Regions from separate parts of the Exiguobacterium sp. N4-1P genome, predicted to be linked through region 3. Evidence: riboswitches for the same ligand, from Rfam matches in the RefSeq annotation. Region 3 holds a riboswitch; each other region holds the start of a gene.
What was found. A riboswitch is a leader RNA that binds a small molecule or an ion and turns the genes downstream of it on or off. The one in region 3 is predicted to bind lysine.

Region 1 (7,540 bases), 350 kb from region 3:
CCAAAACGAATTCGTTTTGCTGCCTTACGATTTGACTTACTCGAAGTGTTTTTTATATTCCCCATATCCGGCAGAGTCAAGCTCTTCTACCGGAATAAATCGAAGAGCAGCGGAATTGATGCAGTAACGCAGACCACCGAGCTCTTTTGGACCATCATCAAAGATATGACCGAGGTGACTATCGGCATCAGCTGAACGAACTTCTGTCCGCGTCATGCCGTGCGTCGTATCAAGATTTACTTCCATCTTGTCTTCTGCGATCGGCTTCGCGAAACTCGGCCATCCACAACTTGAGTTGAACTTGTCTTTTGACGTGAAGAGTGGCGTTCCATCGACGATATCGACATACAGTCCCGGACGTTCTTCATCCCAGTATTCATTTCGGAAAGCCGGTTCTGTCCCGCTCTCCTGTGTCACTTTATACTGGATGGGTGTTAAGCGTTGTTTCAATTCCTGTTCCTTACCGTGATCTTTCCAAGCTTCTTTGACGAACTTGGCACGACCCGATCCGACACTATACATTTGATAGCGGAACGGATTCTTTTTGTAGTAGTCCTGATGGTATTCTTCCGCTGGCCAAAATGGTGCTGCCGGACGGATGTCGACGGCAACCGGTTTTGAAAAACGACCAGAAGCATCAAGAGCTGCCTTTGATTGTTCCGCCGCTTGCTTTTGCGCTTCATCAACATAAAAAATAGCGGGTTCGTACGATTGACCTCGGTCATTAAACTGACCGCCACCGTCCGTTGGATCAATTTGACGCCAAAATACTTCAAGTAATTCTTCATATGTGATGACAGACGGATCATACGTCACCTCGACTGCTTCGAGATGTCCCGTCGTCTCAGAACAAACTTCTTTATAGGTCGGGTTTTCTGTATGACCACCGGTGTAGCCGGAAATCACCTGGTCGACACCATCATACTTATGAAACGGTTTGACCATACACCAGAAACAACCACCTGCAAATATTGCTTTTGCCATCTATCTTCCCCTCCTCTTTCTATCTCTCTAGTCTACTGCTTTTTAAAGCATGCCCCTACTATCTTGCTCACTCAATCTTCTGGATTTGCCTTCAGGCGTCGCATGACAAAATAAATCGCTGCAAAAACTAAAATCAACCCGCCGAGCGAATACCAAATGTTGTTCATACGATAAATCATTTGATAAATCGCTAATGTAATCAATAAAATCGCAATCGGGATGAATGCCCGTTTAAAGTGGTACCAGTAGTTCACGATGCTCGCCTCCGTTTTTCTTTAATCTTAATCGATTTGAGCCGTCAACTGTGAACTTATTCCGCTCGTTTGTACTCTTCCTCGAGATAAGTCGTATACCGCGCATGCCACGACTTCAAGGCAAAGCGCCAGAGGAAGACCGTCCCGACAAGCAAGACAAGCGTGATTGGCCAGAACCAGCCTGAAACGATACCATCCGGATAGGCGAGTCCTATTTTCGAGAAGAGGACATACATCAAGATGATACTCGACACGAGTAAGACCGAGACAGGCATCGCATATTTCCACGGCGTCATCCCCGTCGTACGTACCGGTCGACGACGATTCACCTGCATAACAGGACGATATTTTCCCATGAACCACATGAACAGCACTTCGATCACCAATAAAATACCATAGCCATGGATAAAGCTGATTCCGTGATCGATTCCGAACAACTGTCTGAGTCCGAAAACAAAGAAGTAATAGGCAATGACATGAAAAACAATGACGATTTTGGCAGCAATCGGTGGAATCGTCCGCACGAGCATTCCCATCATGACGATGACGAGAATCGGAATGTTGAAAAATCCTGTGAACTGACGAATCAACGTCCAAAGACCGTCTGGTGCATACATTAAGAATGGAGCGACGACAAATGAAATCAAGGCAACGATCGTTCCGAAGATTTTACTGACACGGATCAACTGCCGATCGGTCGCTTCTTTCGCAAAGACCGGGCGATAAATGTCGAGTACGAACAACGTCGCGATACTATTTAAGAGTGAGTTGAATGAACTAAAGACTGCTCCCAGCAAGACGGCCAAGAAAAATCCCATCAATGAGACAGGGAGCAACTCCGTGATTAATTTCGGATAGGCCAAATCTCCACTCGCTAGATTATCTCCATACAAATGGTACGCAATCACACCCGGAATCAACATGAATACCGGGACGAGTAGTTTCAGGAAGCCTGTCATCAAGACACCCTTTTGTCCCTCTTTTAAGTCCTTTGCTCCAAGCACGCGCTGAATCACATATTGATTGAGTGACCAATAGAAGAGATTCGCAAACAAAATCCCTGTAAAAATCGAAAAGAACGGAACGGCGTCGGTTGACGACCCAATCGCATTCAATTTTTCAGGGTGTGTCGTTGCGAGACGCTTCATCCCGTCGACCATATTCCCGTCCCCGAGTGCAAAAAAACCAAGAATCGGAACGAGGAAACCGATGATGACAAGGCCGACTCCATTTAATGTATCGGAGACGGCGACCGCACGTAGTCCTCCGAAAATTGCATAGAGGGCCCCGATGATCCCGACAACCCAAATGACGAGCCACAGCGACTGCGTATAACTCAATCCAAATAACTCCGGTACGTTAAACAGTTGTAAGACGGCAATCCCGCCGGAGTAAAGCATTGATGGGATCGTCACGCACATGTAGCCAAGTAAGAATAAGAGCACCGTCATCCGCCGGACCGTTTCATCATAGCGCTGACTTAAAAATTCAGGTAACGTCGAAATCCCCATCCCCAAAAACTTAGGCAACAGGTAGATCGCCATGATGATGGCAGCAAACCCTGCCGTGACTTCCCACGCCATGCTCGACATATTCCCCATGAACGACTGACCGTTCAAACCAATCAGTTGTTCTGCCGAAAGGTTGGTCAGAAGCAAGGAACCGGCAATAAAGATTCCGCTTAGTCCACGTCCTGCCAAAAAATATTCGTCAACTCCCTGTTCCTTTCCTCGTGTCATGCGATAGGACACATAAGCAACGAGTGCCATGAAGAACGCGGCCGAACCCAGTGTCAAAATCAATTCATATGTACTCATTTCACACTTCCTCCATCCCGATTGTTTTAGTAGATTTACTGTAAAGAATTTATTCCTTATTCTTACTTTATTGAAACAATATTTTTAGATAAAAATAAAATTATTAAAAAGAAATAATCCAATTACGGATTGACATACTTGCAGGGACATATCATGGAAAGAAACTAAAAAAATCTTTCGGAAAACCACTCGGTTCTTTTATACACAAAAAACCCTCTCGCAAGTGAGAGGGTTTTTGTGTGTAGACAAACTATTAAGAAGCGTAAACATGCGATAACGAGAGACAATCCGTCACGATACTACCTAAAAAGCGTCATATTTCGTTGACTCCTAAGGGAAAAGTGCGTTTTCAACGCGACTTGCCAGAGGCAGGCAAGACCCTGCTCATTGTCCGTTAGGATCAAGGAGCAACGGCTTGCGCCTCGCCCGAGGAAAGCAACGAAAAAAGACGCTTGATCTCCCGATTCCCGATAACACTTTGCTTATAGTCTGACCTCTCGTAAGCGAGAGGGTCCTTTAGCTTATACTATTATTTTTTCGGATGTTTCGGAAACTCCATCTCATCATACCGGACAACCGATGTCCGGTGTTTGACTTTATGTCCGAGCCAGAAGACCAAGAATAACGGAATTCCGATATACGTTGCTGCAATCCCAACCCAGTCGATTTGATCAGCGAGGAACGCGGCATAGTTTTGCCCAACGATAACGAGGAAACACAGGCCAAATGCGAATAGCGGACCAAACGGGAACGCCGGTGCAACGTACGGTAAGTCACGTAACGCATGCCCTTGGGCGACGAAACCTTTTCGGAAACGGTAATGACTGATCGCGATCCCGAGCCACGCGATAAATCCTGTCATTCCGGAAGCATTCAGTAACCAAAGATAAACTTGTCCACCGAACATCGACGTCAAGAAACAAAGCGCACCAATCGCCCCTGTCGCGAGTAACGCATTCCGCGGCACACCGTTTTTTGAGACTTTTGCAAATAGTTTCGGTGCATCACCTTGTCGTGCCAGTGTGTAGAGCATCCGGGTTGAAGCATACATCCCGGAGTTCCCGGCAGACAAGACGGACGTCAAGATGACCGCATTCATCAATGCTGCTGCAAACACGAGTCCTGCTTTTTCGAAGACGAGTGTGAACGGACTGACGGCAACATCCGTAATATCATTTGAGACAAGGCTCGGACTTGTGTATGGAATCAACATTCCGATGACGAAGATCGCAAATACATAAAATAATAAAATGCGCCAAAACACCTGTTTAACTGCTTTCGGGACATTTTTTTCCGGATCTTCCGACTCGCCTGCTGCGATTCCGACGAGCTCCGTCCCTTGAAAGCTAAAACCTGCGACAAGAATGATACCGATGACAGCTGGAATCCCTCCGACAAACGGTGCATCACCTAAGCCAAAGTTTTTGAAGCCTGCTGGTGGCTCCGAAGTAAAGATACCAAAAATCATCGCGACTCCTACACCAAGAAACACGATGACCGTGACGACTTTAATCATCGCAAACCAGTACTCGGCTTCACCGAATCCTTTGACCGAAAAATAATTTAATCCAATCATTAAAAGTAAAAACAGCGCGCTAAAATAGACGCCCGGAATGTTCGGGAACCAGTAATGCATGACGATTTGTGCTGCGACGAGCTCGACGGCAATCGTGACGGCCCAGTTGTACCAGTAGTTCCATCCTAAGGCGAACCCGAATGAAGGGTCGACGAACTTCGTCCCGTACGTCGAGAACGATCCTGCGACCGGCATATAGGCGGCCATCTCCCCAAGGCTCGTCATCAAGAAGTAGACCATCAATCCGACGATTGTATAAGAAAGTAACGCACCGCCCGGTCCTGCCGCTGCAACAGAGGCACCTGACGCGATGAATAAACCGGTCCCAATCGCTCCGCCAATTGCAATCATCGACATATGCCGGGCTTGAAGCCCTCGTTGTAGCCCTTCTGCTGTGGAATCAAGGGGGTGTTGTTGCTGTTGTAAATTGTTCATGTCTGTCGCTTCTCTCTTTTTATAATTTTTGAGAGGGCGTAAAAAAGCGCCCTCACCTTCCAAGAGGAAGATGAGAACGCAACATATCGATGATGCGTCTCATTCTACCGTCGTGAAAGATAGCTCCCCATAAACCGCAAACGGTTTATGACAGTATTAGACCTGTTTGATCTAATCCCAATCGCTGACTTTCAAAGTAGTCTACGATTTCGGCAATTCTTCCTTTTGAGCTATTTCATCTGCCGCTTGACGACATCCGTAACCCGACTCATAAGAATCGCAACCTCCATCCCACTGGTTGAGTGAGAACTAATTAAGTTGATTTACTAATTCATTACTTCGACATAGTACATAATATGTTTCTTGTTTGTCAATTTATATTTTTGAATCCTACCGTGCTCATAGTAAAATTCCGATATTTTTAGTACACTAAATGGTAGAAGGTAGTACAGAAAGGATGTTGCTCAGATGGGACAAGAACAACATGACCAATTGACATATCGATTAGAAGAACAAATGCGCGTGATTCTCCGGACGTTGCGCCGTGAGTTGAATCAACTGTTTGAAGGTACTGCCACGCGAAGTGAATTCTTCATCTTACGTAGCTTATCTGAAAACGGCCCCCAGCGTCCGACATTACTCGCGGAACAGTTCGAACTTGCGACAAGTCAGGTCACCGCTTTGACAGATAAACTTTATAAGACCGGTTTTGTGACACGGACACGTTCGACGGAAGATCGTCGTTCAATCGTCCTTGCCTTGACTGACGAGGGAGAGGCCGCTTTTCGGAATCTCGAAGTCGTCCGTCGCAAATATCTTCAGGAGCGATTCGGCACTTTGTCTGAAGAGGAACTGAACGTGATGATCCATGTATTTGATAAAATCCTCGCGACAATGGATGAAGAAGTCGTCTCATCCAATTAATAAATTAAAAATCAAGAGAAGGACAGAGGTTTTATTCTGTTTTTCTTTTTTTATTCTAAACATTCAGACCTCCTATACCGTTAGTAGAACGAGTATACTCAAAGTATATAATTGGAAGTATACTGCAGGGGGAGTTGGGAGGATTTGTTGTCTATTATGAATAACTTCATCATAAATTTTTGTCTCTTATTCACGACGATCACGCTTTTATTTTTACCTTTTCGAAATCAACCAAGAATTACACCAAAATCAAAGCTTGAATCACGCCTTATTTTAGGTTGTGTAGCTGGTGCAATTGCTGTACTCCTCATGTTCAACAGCATTCAAATTGATATTGCCCGGATTGACTTACGTATCATTCCTGTCGCGATTGCCACATTATTTGGCGGATTGCCTAGTGCCTTCATCACGGGAGTCATGATTATCGGAACGCGTTTTTTAATTACACCTGCTGATCAAATCGAAGGAGCGATTCTCGCTTCCGTCATCATGGTTTTATTCATTTTGACAATTGGCATAGCACGCAGATTTTTACGTAATACATTGCTGACTTTTGAATTAATGATCGGAATCGGTATTCTCTATTCGTTACCAGCTATCTATGCACTGACAAACAGTTGGGAAACGTTTTTCAAAGTATCGGTTACGTACATTTTCTTTAATTTATTAGCCGGACTCGTCACCTATCGCTTATTAGCCGAACTGCGACGACATTTTGAAAATATCCAGTACCAGCAAAAACTTGCGATGACCGACGCCTTGACGGGTCTCGCTAATCGCCGACGTCTGGACGACTCCCTATCACTCGTCGGATCGGATGACGATGGATATTCACTTATCCTGATCGATATCGATTTCTTCAAACACGTTAACGATACATATGGTCATGATGCCGGCGACGATGTGTTGCGGCAACTCGGAACGACACTTGCCTCTATTGTACGTCCGGATGATTTAGTCGGTCGGTACGGTGGAGAAGAATTTTTGATCATTTTACCGAACACATCATTGAAGGATGCGAAAAAAATCTCTGAATTAGCGCGGACGACAGTCGCCCGTAACCTGTTCCCGACTGCACATGTACCTGATTTGAAGATTACGATTTCGTTAGGAATTGCCCATTCGGGTGGATCCCATACATCACTCGAAGCATTGCAACAAGCGGATAAAGCACTCTATGCTTCAAAAGAGCACGGACGTAACCAAAGTACGATTTATACGAAACAGCTGGAATTCCGTCAAGCGTAATCTAACGTTATATCCGACTAGCACAAAAAGTGCCATTCCCTCACATCGGAATGGCACTTTTTAGTTCATTTTTTAGACAGTCCCAAGGCCTGTCTGAGGAAAACCAATACTTTCAACTGTTCCGAAGACGATCATCTGACTGAGCTGATTTGCCATGTACTCGGAGGAATACGGACGATCATTTCGTAACCACGACATCAAGAGCCCGAGTTGACCACCAATGACGTAGTTCAGTAATAAATCCCGATCCACCGGAACAGAGACACTTGTCGTCTCCCGGAAAGCAAGACGGTAGTTTTCTT
Region 2 (7,540 bases), 650 kb from region 3:
ACAAGACGTCACGGGCGAAGTACGGGTCAAACTCTACAAAGGGAATGCGACGGTCACAGGACGTCAGTCACCGGTGTCACTTTATGACGAGAAGCTTGCGACGTATACGAAAGAAGATGCGTTCGATCATGAAGCAGCGAAAGGATTCATTAAATTGCACGGTCTTGCGATTGCGACACACGCAAGTGTTCATCGGCAGGAAGGCGTGACAAAATGACGAAACTTTGGGGCGGACGGTTTACAGAAGGGGCTTCCGCTCAGGCTGAAGCGTTTGGGGCATCGATTTCATTCGACCAAAAGCTTGCGGCAGTTGATTTAGAAGGAAGTCTCGCCCATGCCAATATGTTGTATCAACAAGGTATCCTAGAAGAGACGGAATGGGAAAAAATCGAAGCGGGTCTCAAGACGTTACAAGCTTCGATTGGAACACATGTCTATTCGCTTGCTGACGAAGACATCCACATGAATCTCGAACGGTTGCTGACGGAACAAATCGGACCGGTCGCAGGGAAGTTGCATACAGCGAGAAGTCGGAATGACCAGGTTGCGACGGATTTACATTTATGGATGGAACAACATGTGGTTGATTTAATCGAAAGCCTCCGCAACTTGCAGACGGTGATTACGGAACAGGCGGATGTACACATCGAAACCGTCATGCCGGGGTATACCCACTTACAGCGGGCACAACCGATTTCACTTGCACACCATCTACTCGCGTATTTTTGGATGTTCGACCGTGACGTAGATCGTCTGACAGATAATTTGAAACGGATTCGGATTTCGCCGCTCGGTGCTGGGGCACTCGCCGGGACGACATTCCCGATTGACCGTTTCAAGTCAGCGGAACTGCTCGGATTTGAGCACGTCTATCCGAACAGCCTCGATGCTGTATCGGACCGTGACTTCGTCATTGAATATCTCGGGATTGCTTCGACGGTCATGATGCACCTCTCACGCTTTTGTGAAGAAATCATCATCTGGGCGTCGCAAGAATTTTCATTCATCGAATTGTCAGATGCATTTTCAACGGGTTCGAGCATGATGCCACAAAAGAAAAACCCGGACTTCGCTGAATTGATTCGCGGAAAAACAGGGCGTGTCTATGGAAACCTGATGGGGTTCCTGACGACGATGAAAGCATTACCGCTCGCTTACAATAAAGACATGCAAGAAGATAAAGAAGGTGTCTTCGATACGGCAGATACCGTTTTACAATCCGTTCAAATCTTTACGGGAATGCTCGAATCAGCAACGTTTAAGACAGAAGCGCTCAAGAAGGCGACAATGCAAGACTTCTCGAATGCGACGGAACTAGCAGATTATCTCGTCACAAAAGGTGTTCCTTTCCGGGAAGCGCATGAAATCGTCGGAAAAGCGGTCCTCCATTGTGTTCAGACGAATTGTTTCTTAAAAGATTTAACGCTTGAAACGTATCAAACGTTCCACTCCGTCATCGCGGAAGATGTTTATCCGCTCCTCGACCCGGTGCAAGCAGTGGCAAGAAGAGGAAGTTACGGCGGGACAGGTTTTGCTGCTGTTTCTGTACAACTCGATCAAGCGAAGAAAAAACTCACGGATTAACGGAAAAATGAAAAAATTTTAGCAAATGACTGGATTTAACAAAAAATGTTTGCTATAACTGTAACTAACAACCGACAGATAGAGGCGCGGATGACATCAGTAACATCATTTATTGAAGCGAGCATGCTGAGTGATGTGAAAGGGGAAATCCGCCGAAGTGAATGAGAAAGATGCTTCTTCTCATTTGCTGGTACAACGGTTAAGATCCGTTGTACTGCCGAAACCGATGTTTCGGAGCGCTATCTTACGTAAAAGAACGAAAGACTTTGTCTTCGTTTGTCCGATCGTGATAACGACGGGCCGTAGGAACGCTCCTACCGGCCCGTCGTTTTTTTCTGTTTCGGGACAAAGGAGATAGGATTGTGACAACTGTACTTAAATTTGGTGGTAGCTCGGTCGCGACTGTCGAACAGATTCAGTCAATTGCGAATTATTTAAAAAATCGGACAGAACAAGGTGAAAAATTAGTGGTCGTCGTCTCTGCGATGGGGAAGATGACAGACTCGCTCATCGCACAAGCGCAAGCAATCACGGATCGTCCTGAACGACGTGAACTCGATCGATTGCTCGCAATCGGCGAAGAACAAACGATTTCGTTACTCAGCATCGCCTTAAATTCCGTCGGAGTAAAAGCCTTATCACAAACAGGTGCGCAGGCAGGAATCAGCACGATGGGGGTTCATACGAAAAGTAAGATTAAACAAATTGACGGGGACTTGTTACGAAAGAAACTCGAAACCTATGATGTCGTCATCGTCGCCGGATTCCAAGGTGTCAACGAGCTTGGGGATGTTACAACACTCGGTCGTGGTGGGTCAGACACAACGGCTGTCGCCTTAGCGGCCGTCCTTGATAAGCGCTGTGAAATCTATACGGATGTCGACGGTGTCTATACGGCGGATCCGCGGATTCATCAAGCGGCACAGCCGATTCCACAAATTTCATATGATGAAATGATGGAAATGAGTGCACTGGGGTCGAAGGTAATGGAGATGCGCAGCGTCGAACTCGGGAAAAAATACGGCGTGCATATCTTTGTTGGGAAAACACTTGAATCGGAAAGAGGGACTTGGATCATGGAGGCAACAGAAACGATGGAACAAAAAGCAGTCACGAGCGTCAGTGTAACGAAAAATGTTTTGACGGTTTCAATCAAACACGTTCCACAAACCAATTCAGCAGTCGCCGACATTTTTGAATTGTTATCGAATCGCCATGTCAATATCGACATGATCAGTCAAACGACCTTTGATAGTGACGTGTTCCTCTCGTTCTCTTGTCCACTCGATGAAGAAGAGTTTCTCGAAGAGGCACTGAAAGATATCATCGATCGTTTTCCGACCGTTAAAGTCGATCGTCATAACGAGCATGCCAAGTTATCGGTCGTCGGAATCGGAATGCGTGACGCAACGGGCGTCGCATCAAAATTATTTGCGACGTTCCGTGCCGAGAACATCACGTTTTATCAAGTCACGACATCAGAAATCAGTATCTCGTATACAATCGCACAAGCAGATATCGAACGAACGGTCGCGGCGATTGCGAACGCGTTTAGCCTGTAAGGAGGAATGAACATGTACCACGTAGCAGTCATCGGTGCGACAGGCGCCGTCGGACAAAAGATGTTACAAGTCTTGAAGGAACTCGATTTTCCAGTCGGTCAACTGTCGGCGTATGCTTCAGAACGATCAGCAGGAAAAGTCGTTTCGTTTAATGGAACGGACGTGACGATTACAGCTTTATCGGAAGACATCATCCATCACGGGATCGACGTCGCATTATTCGCAGCCGGTGGAGCAATCAGTGAACAGTATGCCCCCTTGCTGGCAGAACACGGAACACTTGTCGTCGATAATTCAAGTGCTTTCCGGATGCAAGAGACGATTCCGCTCGTCGTACCAGAAGTCAATCCGGAAGCGGTCAGCAGCACCGACCGACTGATCGCTAATCCGAACTGCTCGACGATTCAATCCGTCGTTGCCCTGGCACCACTCAAACACTTAGGTTTTGAACGAATCACGTATACGACGTATCAAGCAGTCTCCGGTTCCGGTCAAAAAGGAATTGAGGACTTGGCGCGAGGCAGCCGCGGTGAAGAACCGGTCAACTATCCGCACCCGATCCATGATAATATCTTGCCGCATATCGATGTCTTCTTAGAAGACGGGTACACGAAAGAAGAGCAAAAAATGATTGACGAGACACGGAAGATTTTTAACCAACCGAACTTACCGGTCAGTGCGACGTGTGTCCGTGTTCCCGTCACAAATTCGCATTCGGTTGCAATCAACGTGACGTTTTCAAACGAGACGACGGTCGAAGCGATTCGCACAGCACTTGCTGACGCGCCAGGCGTCGTACTGGTTGATGATGTTTCGCGAAATCAGTACCCGATGCCGCTTGATGCAAGCGGGACGGACGAAGTGTACGTCGGGCGGATTCGTCAAGATCAAACGCTCGCGAACACATTCCATCTGTGGTGTGTCGCGGATAACATTCGAAAAGGCGCGGCGTCAAATGCAGTCCAGGTCGCGCGTCATGCTTTAGAAAACGGCATCCATTCTTAATCATACTAAGGAGGAATTTAACATGTTCAAAGGAGCAGGAACAGCACTAGCGACACCGTTCAATTCAGCAGGTGAACTCGACTTAGTCGTTTTTGAACAGTTGATTGAACAGCAACTTGCAGCCAATATCCAAGCGCTCGTCGTCGCCGGGACGACAGGTGAAGGATCGACGCTTTCGAGCGAAGAGTTCGAAACGTTACTTGAGACAGCAGTCCGTGTCACGGCAGGTCGTGTTCCGGTCATTGCCGGTACGGGAACGAACAATACGGCACAGACGATTGAAAAAACGAAAACGGCTCAGCGGCTCGGAGCGGATGCAGCGATGCTCGTGACACCGTATTACAATAAAACGTCACAAGCCGGTTTGATTGCTCACTTTACCGCAGTCGCGGATGCTGTCGAATTACCCATCATGTTATACAACGTACCTTCACGGACGGGTGTCGCGATTGCAGTTGAGACAGCTGTAACACTCGCGGAGCATCCGAACATTCAAGCATTCAAAGAAGCGAGCGGGGATGTCAGTTTCATGGGTGAATTGATGACGGCACTCCCCGAAGGTTTTGCAGTCTTCTGTGGCAACGACGATCAAATCCTGCCGTACATGGCATGGGGAGCACAAGGTGTCATCTCGGTCCTGTCGAACCCGTACCCGGCAGAAACACAAGCGCTTGCTGAAGCCGTGCTCGCAAACGACTTAGTGACGGCACGACGCATTCAAAGTGATTTAATGCCTGTCATCGCAGCCATCTTTAGTGACGTCAACCCGATTCCTGTTAAAGCAGCACTCGAAGAAGTCGGGTTTGCAGTCGGTGCACCACGCTTGCCGCTCGTTCGCCAATCCGAAGCCGGGCATGCACACTTACTCGAGACGATGCGTGCTTATAAAGGAGTGGTTCGATGAAGCTTGCCATTCATGGATATGGTGCGACAGGGCATTATGTCGAGGAATTGGCACCCGCTGAAGTTGTCGCCGTTATCGATCAGACGAAGTCAGCGGAGAAAATTCCTTCGTATCAAACGGTGTCCGAGCTAACAGAAGAAGTCGATGCCATCATCGATTTCTCTCACCCGAGCTTGTTGCCGGATTTACTGGCGTATGGCCTCAAAACGAAAACACCGCTCGTCATCGCGACGACCGGATTTTCGGAAGCGGAGTTACAAACGATAAAAGACGCTTCGACTGAAATTCCAATTTTTCAGTCGTACAACATGTCGTTCGGGATCGCGATGATGCAGCAATTGTTACAGGTGCTCGTACCACTCGCCAGTTCGTTCGATATCGAACTATTAGAAAAGCACCACAATCAAAAGGTCGATGCACCAAGCGGGACGGCAGAACTCTTATTGCGGACGATTCAAGAACTCCGTGACGTCCAGCCGGTCTATGAACGTGAATCGACACGGGAAAAACGCCAAGCGTCTGAGATCGGCATGCACTCGATGCGTGGTGGAACAATTTTCGGTGAACATGAAGTGTTGTTCGCCGGGGTCGATGAATTGATTGAAATCAAGCACACGGCATTATCAAAAAAAGTATTTGCTTCAGGTGCGATTAAAGCAGCCGAAGCACTCATTCAAAAATCGGCGGGACTCTACACGTTAGAGACGCTCTACTCACAGGAGGATTCACATGTTACTAACTGATGCTTACGAAATTGCGAAATTCATTAAAGATGCTAAAAAACAGACACCGGTCAAACTTTACGTCAATGGCGATTTAGCGGGCTTGACGATTGAAGGGGCGACAGCTTTCGGATCGGATGAATCAAAAATTTTCTTTGCAGATGCAGGACTTGCTGCGACTTTCTTAGAAAAGTATTCAGACCGAATCACGGACGTCCACGTCGAATACGATCGTCGGAACAGTGCTGTACCGATGCTTGACACACGTCACTTGAATGCGCGAATCGAACCGGGTTCGTGGATTCGGGATCATGTCGTCATCGGCGATAACGCCGTCATCATGATGGGTGCAATCATCAATATCGGTGCATCGATCGGAGATGGTACAATGATTGATATGAACGCCGTCGTCGGAGCACGTGGCACGATTGGGAAAAACGTTCATGTCGGCGCAGGTGCCGTGGTCGCAGGTGTCCTTGAGCCACCTTCAAAAACACCGGTCATCATCGAAGATGGTGTCTTGATCGGAGCGAACGCCGTCATCTTGGAAGGCGTCCGTGTCGGAAAAGATGCAGTCGTTGCAGCAGGCAGTGTCGTCACAGAAGACGTCCCTGCAGGTAGCGTCGTTGCTGGAACACCAGCACGCGTCATCAAACAGAAAGACGAAAAAACAGCAGAGAAGACGCAACTAGTGGATGATTTACGTTCACTCTGATTGACGTCGAAGAGGAGGAAAACACATGGCAGTGGATACACAGTATGGTGAAGCGATTTGGTTAGACGGGATTTTTCATGATCCAAAAGAAGCGAATACGAGCGTCATGTCACACGCGATTCATTACGGAAGTGGTTTTTTCGAAGGGATTCGTGCTTACGCGACGCCTGACGGTCCGGCAATTTTTCAATTGACGGAACACATCGAACGTCTCTTCCGGAGTTGCGCGTTCTATCACGTCACGATTCCATATACAGTGGAAGAACTTGTCCAGGCAACGATTGATCTCGTTGCGAAAAATGGCTTTGAGTCTTGTTACATCCGTCCATTCGTTTTCCTCGGTACACCGTGGCAAGCCTTGATGGCAAAAGATACGACGGTTCACGTCGGCATCTCATGTTGGGAACTTGGTGAATACTTCGATAAAGGTGTCGGCATTCGTGCGAAAGTCGCCTCTTACCGTCGGGTATCGTCAACGATGATGCCGATGCAAGCGAAAGCCGCTGCGAACTATATGAACTCACAACTCTTAAAAGGCGAAGCCCTTCGTGATGGATTTGACGAAGCAATCGCACTCGATATGAACGGTAATGTCAGTGAGGCAAGTGTCGCGAACTTATTCATGTTGAAAAACGGGACAATCTACACGCCGTCACTAGACTGTTCTGTCCTTGACGGCATCACGCGTCAAGTCATCATGCGCCTCGCGCAAGATCAAGGGTACCCGGTCGTCGAACGTCATATCGGGCGTGACGAGCTGTATGTCGCAGACGAGATTTTCTTAACAGGGACAGCGGCAGAAATCACGAGTGTTGGTGAAATCGACCATATTACAATCAACGGCGGAACACGGGCTGTCGCGGATGAATTACTCGAGCTTTACCGACAAACGGTCTCAGGACAACTCCCGCAATATGCAGACTGGTTGACACACGTCACACCAGCGGTAGCTGAATGAATACACGTACACGCGTAACAATCGATCGGGAAGCGGTGCGACAAAATGTCGCATCGGTCTTCGCTCGATCGCAAAAACAGATTTTCGCCG
Region 3 (7,540 bases):
AGATTCGTGTCTAAAAGCGAGGTGATAGCGATGTTAATGCCAAGGAAAATGGAAAGTGTTAAAAGTGCAGGCACAAGAGCTGAAAATGACTTAGCCACAGCAGTCGGCACACCAGCCGGCATTTTAATCGTCCAGTTTTTTTGAACGACAAATCGATAAATTTCTCCTGCTAAGAACCCTGTCATCATTGCAAGGAACATGCCTTTTGCACCGAGACGGTCAAGTGGAATGACATTTCCGACAGGATCAGCAACATTTTCGACTGCTACAAAGAAAGGTGTTAAAAGTAAAAAAGAAACAAGGGCGATTACACCACCAAAAACAGCTTCTACATCATAGCTTTTCGAAAGATAATATCCGATACCGAAGACGACGAATAGTGACATGATTCCCATCGTCGCCGAGGGGGCGTTTCCTAATGAAGTTTTAAAAGCATCCAATACTCCAGGCGACATAAATTTATCTAAGAATGGTAAATTCGCAATAACAACGATTAATGAACCGAACATCGTAATCGGAAAAGCGAGCATGAACGCGTCACGTAACGTCTGAAGATAGCGGCTATTGTTTAAATATGCCGCAATCGGCATCAGAAAACGACTCAACAAATCGAACCACTTACTATTACCAGCCATTTCAATCCCTCCTCTTATTTTTGAGAAAATTTATGTTCCATCATTTCAACTAATCCTGACGTCAAATCAAGCATCGTTTGTGTCGACATCAAATGATCTTCTGCATGCAAAAGCAGTAAAGACAATGTCGTCGGCTCACCGCTCGCTTCTTTTTGGACTTGACCGAAATGAATCTGGTGCGCTTCTTGCAACTGTTCTCGGGCATCTGTTAATAACCGCTCAAATGCCTCAAATGATTCTTCCTTGTACACTTCGATTGCTTCACGAATCGTACTTCGCGCATTTCCACTATGCAAAATCATCATGAATGCTACTTGTTCCATCGTCTGTTCATTTGTTTTCATTTCTTCACCCCATCAACTTAACGGCTTGTTCATAGGCCGCTTTTCCGTCGGCCATTCCGTACGCCATCATATCGATGACTTCGACTGGTTTATCTGTCGCTTGTTGAAATTTTGATAATAAAAAGCGCATTTGTGGACCAATCAATACAACATCTGCTCCATCCATTTCTTTTAAAGCTTGGTCTTGACCGACTGCCCAAATTGTCGCCTCTTCACCAAGTGATTGGGCATGTTCCTGCATCTTAGTGACTAGAATACTCGTCGACATTCCTGAACTACACGCCAACATGATTTTTTTCATTTCAACCATTCCTTCCGCGTTTTGGAATCGCTTACAACTTTGATTATACGGATTTTAACATCCATGTCTATACTTGATTTTTATTTTGTTGATTTTTATTTTGTTTATTTTTATTTTTAAAAAGTGTAGTGTTGTAATCGAAAACAACTTGGAGGAGGAACAATCATGGAAGAACTGATTTGTTTTGAGCCGATTTTACAGGAGCGGATATGGGGTGGATGTAAGCTTGGTGCATATGGATTTGATACGTTAGGCAAACAAAACATCGGTGAAGCTTGGACCTTGGCTGATCACCAAAACGGGCAAACCAAGGTGAATGCCGGACGTTTTTCCGGTGATGCACTACGGGATTTATGGTCAAATCACCCTGAAATCTTTGGGATGGACACAACGGAAGCTTTCCCTTTACTCATTAAGTGGATTGACGCTGCGGATGATTTATCCGTTCAAGTCCATCCTGACGATCATGATGCCTGTCGCCTAGAAGGACAGCCTTACGGGAAAAATGAATGCTGGTATATCGTCGATTGTCCGGCAGACGCCACCATTATTTATGGGCATGACTTCAAAACAAAAGCTGATTTGTTGCGCGCTGTCCGTGAAGACGATTTAACTTCCGGCTTAATTGATTTGCCTGTTTCACCCGGCGATTTTTTTTACGTTCCAGCAGGTACTGTTCATGCTTTAACCGAAGGGTGTCTTGTCATCGAAATCCAGCAGAACTCTGATACCACGTACCGGTTGTACGATTACGATCGAATTGACCATTCGACCAACAAACCGCGTCAACTCCACCTTAAAGAAGCACTCGAAGTCATTCAATTTCCTCATTTCCAGTACGAGGAGCCTTATGTACCGACCTCTTTTTGTTCAAGACTACTGACAACCAACGCCTATTTTTTTGTCGAGGAATGGGCCATCCATGACATGATTACGATTGCACCACGAACTTCCTTCCAAGTCATCACTATCATCAGTGGCACGCTGATCATCAACCAATTGCGTTATACCGCCGGAGACACGGTTCTGATTCCGGCAAAAGTAACTTGTACCGTTTCTGGAAAGGGGAAACTTCTATTGACTGGTCCAAATCCAACACCGAAACAACGACTTCACATCGGAATTGATCTTGGTGGGACTCACACGCGTGTTGCCGCAATCAATCAGCACCATGTCGTAAAACAATATCGATTTTTGACAGAGGCGGCTGCTGGCCCGGACTATACAATTAATCATTTAAGACAAGCCATCCAAAAGCTACTTGAAGAATTTGAAGTCGAACGAATTGGTATCGCAGCGCCTGGTCCGCTTGATGCAGCAACGGGTCGGCTATTGTCACCTCCGAACCTGCCGGGTTGGGACGATGTAAATTTGGTTCGCCCGTTAGAAGAGTTCTTCAACATCCCGGTTTCCCTTGAAAATGATGCAAATGCCGCCGCGCTCGGCGAAGCATTGTTCGGGGCAGGACAAGACTATACATCCATCTATTACATGACAGTCAGTACAGGAATCGGTGGTGGATATGTCTATCAAAAGACGTTGATTCGAGGCGCACACGGATATGCTGGTGAAATCGGAAATACGATCATCGATGCTTCTGGACCGGAACATCACGTCTTGAACAAAGGCTCACTCGAAGGATTAGCAAGCGGTACGGCTCTTCAGACGCGGGCTGATTCATTAAATGAATCTTCTATTGCACAACTTCTTGGCAATACACAGGAAAGGCTTCGTTTCGTAAATCATTTAGCAACAGGCGTAGCGAACATCATTCACACACTTGATCCGGAAGCCGTCATCATCGGTGGCGGTGTTACGGCTTCCGCCGATTTATTTTGGGAAGAGCTCTTACAAGCCGTCAATGCCCGTCTCTACCCGACGTTACGTCAAAAAACAATCATTCGCTTAGCTGCATTGGAAGGAAATGCCGGTGTCATCGGTGCTGCCCATTTAAATCGGATGAACGCCGAATAACTTCATTGTTCCTTTTGAACAGACTTTACTACTTTTTTTAAAAACAGACTTGAAACTTTTTTCTGAAATATGATAAGGTTTTCTTATTAAAAGAATATGACTATTCTATCGATGAGGTAGAGGCGCGGTCTTAATGAGTATTTGATCTGAGGATGACAACGAGGACGATCAAGGAAAGGTAATGCTGCCGAAGTATCGTCAAGTGTCTGACTTGATGGTACTGGTCGAATTGGGAAATACCCGTTCGATTGCCATACGTGTTTTGTATGGAGCGCTCCAATTCGGCTAAGAAAGACGCATCCAGCAAGGGTGTCGGCTTTGTTGCCGGTGCCCTTGCTTTTTTATATGCAATGGGTCTCATCTTCTAAAAAAAGAGGAGGAACCACACAATGGTCAATTATTCAGATTCAATCGTTGCGCTCATTCCAGCTGTCATTGCAATCGCACTTGCAATCGTGACGCGCAAAGTCGTTATTTCACTTGGTGTCGGTATTTTGATTGGTGCTTTATTGCTGCATAGCTTTAATCCAATCGATACGGTCGTCTATCTCGGCAAAAACATCTTTAGTCTATTTTGGGCGGATGGGGCGTTAAATGAATGGAACGTCTTATTACTCATCTTCTTACTATTACTCGGTGTTCTATCGACGCTTATCCAAACATCGGGCGGTGCACATGCCTTCGGTGAATGGGCAACAACACACGTCAAGACAGCGCGCGGCGCTCGCCTCGCAGCATTTGGTTTAGGTATTTTAATCTTCATCGATGATTACTTCAACAGTCTTGCTGTCGGGAATGTCAGTCGTCCGTTAACGGACCGTCGTGGCGTCTCGCGGGCAAAACTTGCGTATATTATTGACTCGACGGCTGCTCCAGTCTGTGTCATCAGCCCGCTTTCAAGTTGGGGAGCGTTCATCATCTCGATCATCGCTGGTATCTTAACGACACATTCGATTACGGAGTATTCCGCATTCAGTGCTTTCATGATGATCGTGCCACTCAACTTCTATGCGATTTTCGCTCTATTGCTGACGCTTTACATCGCGTACACAGGGATTGCGGTCGGACCGATGCGGACGCATGAACTTCGTGCATTAAAAGGTGAACTTTTCGATGCAAGTAAAGGAACACCGATGGGGATGGCAGAGGAAGTCAAAGAACACGAAGGTGGAAAAGTACGTGACCTCGTCGTTCCGATTATCGTTCTCGTCATTGCAACAGTTTCCGCATTACTCTTTACCGGTGCTCAGGCACTCGCTGCTGACAATCGTGCATTTACGTTGATTGGTGCATTTGAAGCGACAGACGTAACACGTTCACTCGTTGCTGGTGTCGTCATCAGTTTAGTCGTTGCTTTCCTGATGTTGATTGGTCGGAAAATCCCGGCGCGCGAATACGGACACAGCATCTGGGCTGGGATGAAATCCATGTGGCCTGCTGTCGTCATCTTATTATTCGCTTGGACAATCATCGCTGTTATCGGTGACATGAAAACAGGTGAGTACTTAGCAAGCTTCGTCAGTAAGTCGATTTCTGCTTCGTACCTCCCCTTCTTATTGTTCTTGATTGCAAGCTTAATGGCATTCTCGACAGGTACAAGTTGGGGAACATTCGGTATCATGCTGCCGATCGGTGCTGACCTCATCATGGCGGTCGAACCGAATCTCTTACTTCCGACGCTCGCTGCCGTTCTTGCCGGATCCGTCTTCGGAGACCACTGTTCACCAATTTCCGATACGACGATTCTCAGTTCGACAGGTGCCGGTTCGCATCATATCGATCACGTCACGACACAACTTCCGTATGCGTTGGTTGGTGCAGCGACATCGGCAGTCGGCTACCTTGTGCTCGGTTTAACCGATTCATCAATCATCGGCTTCATCGGTGCACTTATCGCCTTCTTACTCGCACTCGTCGTCCTGAATGTCGTCTCGAAACGCGGCAAAGTACCAACTGAACTTCGCGCTGAATAATAAAAAAATAACGCTCAGCTTAGCCGAGACGAGAAAAAAAGAAGGGATTGCCATCTACGATGATGTGCAATCCCTTCTTTTAAGTTGTAGACAACATGGTATGAAGAAATAAAAAGCGTCTTGTTTCGTTGCTTTCCTCGGGCGAGGCGCAAGCCGTTGCTCCTTGATCCTCACGGACAACGAGCAGGGTCTTGCCTGCCTCTGAAAGTGCGTTAAAAACGCACTTTTCCCCGTAGGAGTCAACGAAACGTGATGCTTTTTAGGTAATACCGTGAGAGAAATACAGGAAAGCACGAACGAATTGCAATTCGATATCGCATGTTCACGCTTCATAAGCGTTTGTCTACACGCTGAAGCGATCATTCTTACACCATCAAGGCACACACTTCATTTGCAAACGCAACTGGATCTTCGATTGGCAAGCCTTCCATGAGCAACGCTTGTTGGTACATTAATTTCGTATAGCGTTCAAATTTCGTACGGTCTTCTTTAAAGGCCGTTTCAATGGCTTGGAAGACGTCATGCGACGTGTTCAACTCTAAAATTTTCACGGCTGAAACATCTTGGTTGTTCGGCATCGATTTAAGAATTTTCTCCATTTCAATCGAAACGGCACCATCCGTCGCGAAGCAGACCGGATGTGATTTTAAGCGTGAAGAAGCTTTGACTTCTTTGACTTGCCCAGCAAGCACTTCTTGCATCGCTGTAAACATCTCGACTTGTGTTTCGGTCGTTTCTGCTTGATCCGCTTGCTCGATTCCAAGATCACTGCTCGTAACCGATTTAAATTCTTTTCCTTCATAGTTGAGCAACATTTGAATCGCGAACTCATCGATTTCTTCCGTAAAGTACAGAATGTCGAACCCTTTGTCTTTGACAAGCTCCGACTGTGGCAACTTATCTAAACGGTCCGTACTTTCCCCTGAAGCATAGTAAATGTATTTTTGATCTTCCGGCATCGCCGCGACGTATTCAGCGAGCGTGACCAGCTTCTTCTCTTTTGCCGAGTGGAACAGGACAAGATCTTTGACCGTCTCTTTATGCATGCCGTAATCATTGTAGATTCCAAACTTCAATTGACGACCAAAGGCTTGATAAAAGGCTTCATACTTCTCGCGATCGTCACGAAGCAGTCCTTCAAGTTGCGTCTTAATCTTACTTTGAATGTTTTTTGCAATCAATTTGAGTTGGCGGTCGTGCTGCAACAACTCACGTGAAATATTGAGTGACAAGTCTTCCGAGTCGACCATCCCTTTGACGAAGCTAAAGTGGTCCGGCAAGAGGTCACTGCATTTTTCCATGATCAAGACGCCGTTCGCATACAGTTCAAGACCTTTCTCGAACTCTTTCGAATAATAGTCGAAGGACGGTTGCTCCGGAATGAATAAAATCGATTGATAACGGACGGCACCATCTGCACTGATATGGATGTGCTTGACTGGTGTATCAAATCCATATCGTTTTTCTTGATAGAAGTTCGTGTAATCCTCGTCCGTCAACTCCCGTTTATTTTTCCGCCAAATCGGCACCATGCTGTTGATTGTCTTGACGACCTTCACTTCTTCCATCTCGTCCGATCCTTCAATCGGTTGACGTTCCGTCTCTTCCATCTCAATCGGATAGCGGATGAAGTCGGAATACTTTTTGACGATCGTCCGCAAACGATGCGTATCTAAATACTCATCATAATTTTCATCTTCTTCGTTCGCTTTGATGTGCAGCGTGATTTCCGTCCCGACTGTAGCTTTTTCGACTTCTTCAATCGTATAACCGTCGACACCGTGCGACTCCCACTTGTACGCTGTTTCGCTACCGAATGGTTTCGTGATGACCGTGACCACATCCGCGACCATGAATGCCGAATAAAAGCCGACACCGAACTGTCCGATGATGTCGTGTCCGTCTTGCGCGGCATTCTCCGCCTTAAAGGCAAGTGACCCACTCTTCGCGATTGTTCCGAGATTCGCTTCGAGCTCCTCTTTTGTCATCCCGATTCCCGTATCACGAATGACGAGCTGTCGTGTCGTTTGATTCGGTTCAATCGTAATCTTATAGGCATCCTTTTCGAACGTCAGCGTCTCGTCCGTCAATGCTTTGTAATAAATCTTGTCTATCGCGTCACTAGCGTTCGAAATCAACTCACGTAAAAAGATTTCCTTATGTGTATAGATGGAATGAATCATCATTTCGAGTAAACGTTTCGACTCTGCCTTGAACTGTTTCGTTTCCATTTCCGATGCCCCCTAGTTCTTTTTTAGCACTCTAACAACAAGAGTGCTAATACAAATCTATTATTACGGATTGGAAAAATAG

Region 1: it holds a riboswitch for lysine, as region 3 does, so the genes downstream of both, A0126_RS01030 (amino acid permease) here and A0126_RS14600 (Na+/H+ antiporter NhaC family protein) in region 3, are expected to answer to the same signal.
Region 2: it holds a riboswitch for lysine, as region 3 does, so the genes downstream of both, A0126_RS02410 (aspartate kinase) here and A0126_RS14600 (Na+/H+ antiporter NhaC family protein) in region 3, are expected to answer to the same signal.

Annotation. Positions count from the first base shown of each region.
Region 1 covers NZ_CP022236.1:169,573-177,112, reverse strand. The annotation lists gene msrA (peptide-methionine (S)-S-oxide reductase MsrA) at 37-984, opposite strand; gene A0126_RS01040 (hypothetical protein) at 1,056-1,238, opposite strand; gene A0126_RS01035 (solute:sodium symporter family transporter) at 1,295-3,055, opposite strand; gene A0126_RS01030 (amino acid permease) at 3,585-5,066, opposite strand; lysine riboswitch at 5,179-5,363, opposite strand; gene A0126_RS01025 (MarR family winged helix-turn-helix transcriptional regulator) at 5,535-5,990, shown strand; gene A0126_RS01020 (GGDEF domain-containing protein) at 6,147-7,238, shown strand; gene A0126_RS01015 (TetR/AcrR family transcriptional regulator) at 7,311-7,540, opposite strand, start outside.
Region 2 covers NZ_CP022236.1:463,274-470,813, forward strand. The annotation lists gene A0126_RS02400 (argininosuccinate synthase) at 1-217, shown strand, start outside; gene argH (argininosuccinate lyase) at 214-1,584, shown strand; lysine riboswitch at 1,656-1,834, shown strand; gene A0126_RS02410 (aspartate kinase) at 1,947-3,146, shown strand; gene A0126_RS02415 (aspartate-semialdehyde dehydrogenase) at 3,159-4,151, shown strand; gene dapA (4-hydroxy-tetrahydrodipicolinate synthase) at 4,174-5,055, shown strand; gene dapB (4-hydroxy-tetrahydrodipicolinate reductase) at 5,052-5,798, shown strand; gene dapD (2,3,4,5-tetrahydropyridine-2,6-dicarboxylate N-acetyltransferase) at 5,785-6,492, shown strand; gene A0126_RS02435 (branched-chain amino acid transaminase) at 6,518-7,450, shown strand; gene alr (alanine racemase) at 7,447-7,540, shown strand, end outside.
Region 3 covers NZ_CP022236.1:2,850,489-2,858,028, forward strand. The annotation lists gene celB (PTS cellobiose transporter subunit IIC) at 1-635, opposite strand, end outside; gene A0126_RS14585 (PTS sugar transporter subunit IIA) at 650-979, opposite strand; gene A0126_RS14590 (PTS sugar transporter subunit IIB) at 984-1,280, opposite strand; gene manA (mannose-6-phosphate isomerase, class I) at 1,446-3,254, shown strand; lysine riboswitch at 3,364-3,539, shown strand; gene A0126_RS14600 (Na+/H+ antiporter NhaC family protein) at 3,644-5,227, shown strand; gene htpG (molecular chaperone HtpG) at 5,593-7,458, opposite strand.